One region of the Nonomuraea sp. WAC 01424 genome, then DNA from elsewhere that is predicted to be linked to it. Evidence: riboswitches for the same ligand, from Rfam matches in the RefSeq annotation. Region 1 holds a riboswitch; the other holds the start of a gene.

Region 1 (2,382 bases):
AGGGCGCACCGCTGGTGACCTCGCCGACGACGGCGCCGTCTCGGGTGACCGGGTAGCCGTGGCGCGGCACCCGGCGGCCCTTGGCGACCAGGCGGCGCGGGCGGCGGCGGGGCGGGTCGTCCTTGACCGCCTCCAGCGCCGCCCTGCCGACGAAGTCACCGGGCTTGTCGAATTTCACCACTCTGCCCAGCCCCGCGTCGAACGGGGTCAGGTCCGAGCTCAGCTCGTTGCCGTAGAGCGGCATGCCGGCCTCCAGCCTGAGGGTGTCGCGGCTGGACAGGCCCGCGGCCTTGATCCCGTACGGCTCGCCCGCCGCTTCCAGGGCGTGCCAGAGCGGTACGGCGTCCTGGTTGGCGACGAACAGCTCGAAGCCGTCCTCGCCGGTGTAGCCGGTGCGGGCGATGAGCGCCTGGCGGCCGTCGACCACGCCGGGCAGGCCCGCGTAGTACTTGAGGCCGGCGAGGTCGGCGTCGGTGAGCGTGGAAAGGATCTCCTGGGCCCGCGGGCCCTGGATCGCGATCAGGGCGTACTGCTGGGAGCGGTCGTCGACCACCGTGTCATACGACTTAGTACGATTTTTCAGCTCATCCGCGACTTTTTCGGCGTTCGAGGCGTTGGCGACCACCATGAACTCCTCGTCGGCCAGCCGGTAGACGATGAGGTCGTCGAGCACGCCACCGCGCTCGTCCACGATCATCGTGTACCTGGCGCGGCCGGGCGCGAGCGCCGACAGGTGGCCGACCAGCGCGTAGTCCAGCGCCTCGGCGGCCTGCGGCCCGGTCAGGAAGATCTCGCCCATGTGCGAGAGGTCGAACAGCCCGGCCGCCTCGCGGACGGCTTTGTGCTCCGCCGACTCGCTGCCGTACCGGAGCGGCATGAGCCACCCGGCGAAGTCGGTCAGCGTGGCGCCTAGGGCCTCGTGGACGTCTCGTAGCGGCGTAGGTCGGGACATTTGTCGCACCTCAGGACAGGATCGGATGCCAGCATCCTCCCCCTCTGTCATGGATGCCTGAGAGCTTCGCCCGAGTTTTGCCGGACTTTCACCTTCGGCGAGGCCGCTCGGGCCTGCTTTCCAGAGGTCACCTCCCCGTAAGAACGCCTTACAGGGCTGCCGCGCGGTCCTTTGCCTTGAGAGGTTCGCGGGGAGGGCTTGCTCCTTCAGGGACCCTGACCGGCTGTCAGGGTGCTCTCCCGCACGGTTTCGCCGGTGATGTCCGTCAGCCTAGTGCCGACATGGGGGTGTTGTCGCGCTTCGATCCCGTACACCGCACGCAGCGAAAAGCGGCCGCGGCCCCGGAGAGGCGGGGCCGCGGCCGCGTTGGTGGCCGCGCGCGAGCCGGTCATGGCAGGTCAGCTCGCACGCGGCAGCCAGTACGCGGGCCGGTCGGGACCGGCGCGCGGTGAGATCAGGCCCGGCCCCAGAGGGCGGGCACGTTGGGCGGTTCCCAGCCGGGCAGGCTGGTGTGCGCCTGGAGGCAGCGGTAGCTGGACCCCTGGTAGGTGACGACGTCACCGGCCGCGTAGGCCTTGTAGGCGGTCCAGGTGGTGCCCTGGCCGTCCCCTCCGACGGTCAGGGTGAAGGAGGCGGAGTGGTCCGCCGTCGCCCCGTCGCCGTTGAGCCCTATGGTGTACGTCCCCGCCGCGGCGCCGCTGGTGGTGGCGACCGTGACGGTGGACGATTGCCCCGCCTGGATCGTGGACGGGTTGAAGGAGACGGTGACCCCGCTCGGCACGTTTCCGGCGGAGAGCGCGATGCTCTGCGCCTGGCCGGACGTGACCTGGGTACTGACCGCCGCGGTAGCCGACTGGCCGGCCTGGACCGACGCCGAGGACGGGGTCACCGAGATCGAGTAGTCGTTCTCCGCGGGCGTGCCGCCCACGGCGAGCTTCCATATGGCGTACGCGATGGCGTCGCTGTTCCGGTCCAGCGCCGTGGTGTTGATGGCGCCCGGGTAGCTGTCGCACGCGCTGTGATAACAACGGTCGAAGGCGGCCCCGGCCGTGCCGCCCCACTTGGCGGCCTGTGCCGAGCTCTTGACCGCCCCGGCCCCCGTGGCCAGGCCGCCGACCCGTACGCCCGCGCTCTTGAACGAGGCGTGGTCGCTGCGGCCGTCGCCCTCCCTGTCACCCTCGGTCTGAAGGCCGATGGTGGCGAAGTAGTCGCTGAAGGTCCGCTGAAGGGTCGCGTCGTCGTCGTAGACGAAGTAGCCGGCGTTGGTCGAGGCGATCATGTCGAAGTTCAGGTACACCTCGACGCCGCCGGCGCCGCCGTTCTGCACGTAGTACCTGGAACCGACCATGCCCGCTTCTTCGGCGCCCCACCAGCCGAACCGTACGTGCTTGGTGAGGGTGGGCTTGCGGGCGGCGAGGGTGAGGGCGTTC
Region 2 (2,382 bases), on a different contig from region 1:
ATTCCTGACGACCAGGAGGACGAGGTGGAGAAGTTCAGGGAGTTCCTTGACACGATCACTCCCGAGGACTTCGGCAGGGCGGGGTAGGTATTTCAGTGCATTTACGCTTCACGACGCGCCGAGCCGGATCGTTGACTGGGCATGGTCACGGTCCTACGGTGCAAGTGAAACCCGTGGTCGCCCTTTACGAACCCCCAGATCAGGCCGCGGGATGAGAGAAAGCCGGAGGTCCGCGTGGCGGTCAGCAGCGGCGAGGGAAAGACGGCCGGCCAGGAAGATCCGGTGCGGCGTGAGAGCGCGCGGCAGCGTGCCGGAGAGCAGGGCCTGCTCTTCGACGAGCAGCCCGCGAAGCTGCCGGACGACATCGGATATCGCGGGCCGACGGCCTGCTCGGCGGCCGGCATCACCTACAGGCAGCTCGACTACTGGGCGCGCACTGGCCTGGTGGAGCCCACGATAAGAGCCGCGCACGGCTCGGGCTCGCAGCGGCTCTACAGCTTCCGCGACATCCTGGTGCTCAAGGTCGTCAAGCGGCTGCTCGACACCGGCGTGTCACTGCAGCAGATCCGCACCGCCGTGCAGCACCTGCGTGACCGCGGGGTCGCCGACCTCGCGCAGATCACGCTCATGAGCGACGGAGTCAGCGTCTACGAGTGCACCTCGGCCGACGAGGTGATAGACCTCCTCCAGGGCGGGCAGGGTGTGTTCGGCATCGCGCTCGGCCGGGTCTGGCGCGAGGTCGAGGGCTCCCTCGCGGAGCTGCCGGGGGAACGGGCGGCGGTCGAGGACAGCGTCCCGGCCGACCATCCCGCTGACGAGCTCGCCAAGCGGCGTCGCGCACGCCGCACGGGGTGAGCTGAACCGCTGAACACACCGTAGTAATCTAGGACAGAGTAAGGCTGACGACCCCGTGCGGGAGAGTCCCTGGGCCTCGGTCCTGGGGCGCCGAAGGAGCAACCCTCCCCGGAATCTCTCAGGCATCCCGTACCGCTCGGGCGAGGCAACTCTGGAAAGCAGGTGCGCCCGCCAGGCGCACCTCACCGACGGTGCAAGCCCCACGGTGGGGTGAAGCTCTCAGGTCGCGATGACGTCGCGATGACAGAGGGGGAGATCCGGCACTCGCCCGCGCCCTGGCGCCGGTCTCCAAGCCTCAGGAGGCAACCTCCATGACCGACCTGTCCGCTCCGCCGTTCTCGTCCAGGCATATCGGGCCCTCCGAGTCCGAGCAGCAGCGCATGCTCGAGGCCGTGGGTTTCGAGTCCGTCGGCGATCTGGTGGCCGTGGCCGTCCCCGAGGCCATCAGGGCCAAGGACCGGCTGCAGCTCCCGCCGGCCGCGAGTGAGACCGAGGCCATCGCCGAGCTGCGCGAGCTGGCCTCCCGCAACCGGGTGCTGACCTCGATGATCGGACTGGGCTACTACGACACCGTCACGCCCGCCGTCATCCGGCGCAACCTGCTGGAGAACCCGGGCTGGTACACCGCCTACACGCCGTACCAGCCGGAGATCTCGCAGGGCCGCCTGGAGGCGTTGCTGAACTTCCAGACGGTCGTCTCCGACCTGACCGGCCTCGACGTGGCCGGCGCCTCGCTGCTGGACGAGGCCACCGCCGCGGCCGAGGCCATGACGCTGGCCCGCCGCGCCGGCAGGTCCAAGAGCGACGTGTTCGTCGTCGACGCCGACACGCTGCCCCAGACCAAGGCCGTACTGGCCACCCGCGCCGAGCCGCTCGGCATCACGCTGGTCGAGCACGACCTCGACGGCGAGCTGCCCGACTGCTTCGGCGTGCTCGTGCAGTACCCGGGCGCCTCGGGCCGCCTGCGCGACTTCCGCGGCGTGGCCGCCAGGGCGCACGAGGCGGGCGCGCTCGTCGTGGCCGCCGCCGACCTGCTGGCCCTCACGCTCGTGGCCGCCCCGGGCGAGCTGGGCGCCGACATCGCCATCGGCTCCTCCCAGCGCTTCGGCGTCTCCTTCGGCTTCGGCGGCCCGCACGCGGCCTACATGTCCGTACGTGAGGGCCTGCAGCGGCAGATGCCCGGCCGCCTGGTCGGCGTGTCGGTCGACGTGGACGGCGACCCCGCCTACCGGCTGGCCCTGCAGACCCGCGAGCAGCACATCCGCCGCGAGAAGGCCACCAGCAACATCTGCACCGCCCAGGTCCTGCTGGCCGTGATCGCCGGCATGTACGCCGTCTACCACGGCCCCGAGGGCCTGCGCCGCATCGCGCTGCGGGTGCACCGGCACGCCGTCGCGCTGGCCGCCGGGCTGCGCGAGGCCGGGCTGGAGGTCGTGCACGGCGAGTTCTTCGACACCGTGCTCGTCCGCGTGCCCGGCCGGGCCGCCGACGTGGTGGCCGCCGCCGCCGAGCGGGGCGTCAACCTGT

Evidence for each region. Region 1 has a riboswitch for glycine ahead of gcvT (glycine cleavage system aminomethyltransferase GcvT). Riboswitches for the same ligand answer to the same signal wherever they lie in the genome.
Region 2: linked by a shared signal. The riboswitch ahead of gcvP (aminomethyl-transferring glycine dehydrogenase) and the one ahead of gcvT (glycine cleavage system aminomethyltransferase GcvT) in region 1 are both predicted to bind glycine.

The regions. Positions count from the first base shown of each region.
Region 1 is NZ_QHHZ01000002.1:170,908-173,289, reverse strand. It holds gene gcvT (glycine cleavage system aminomethyltransferase GcvT) at 1-952, opposite strand, end outside; glycine riboswitch at 987-1,086, opposite strand; glycine riboswitch at 1,107-1,204, opposite strand; gene DMB42_RS06095 (M28 family peptidase) at 1,407-2,382, opposite strand, start outside.
Region 2 is NZ_QHHZ01000009.1:139,760-142,141, reverse strand. It holds gene DMB42_RS25030 (bifunctional nuclease family protein) at 1-87, shown strand, start outside; gene DMB42_RS25025 (MerR family transcriptional regulator) at 235-855, shown strand; glycine riboswitch at 904-1,000, shown strand; gene gcvP (aminomethyl-transferring glycine dehydrogenase) at 1,167-2,382, shown strand, end outside.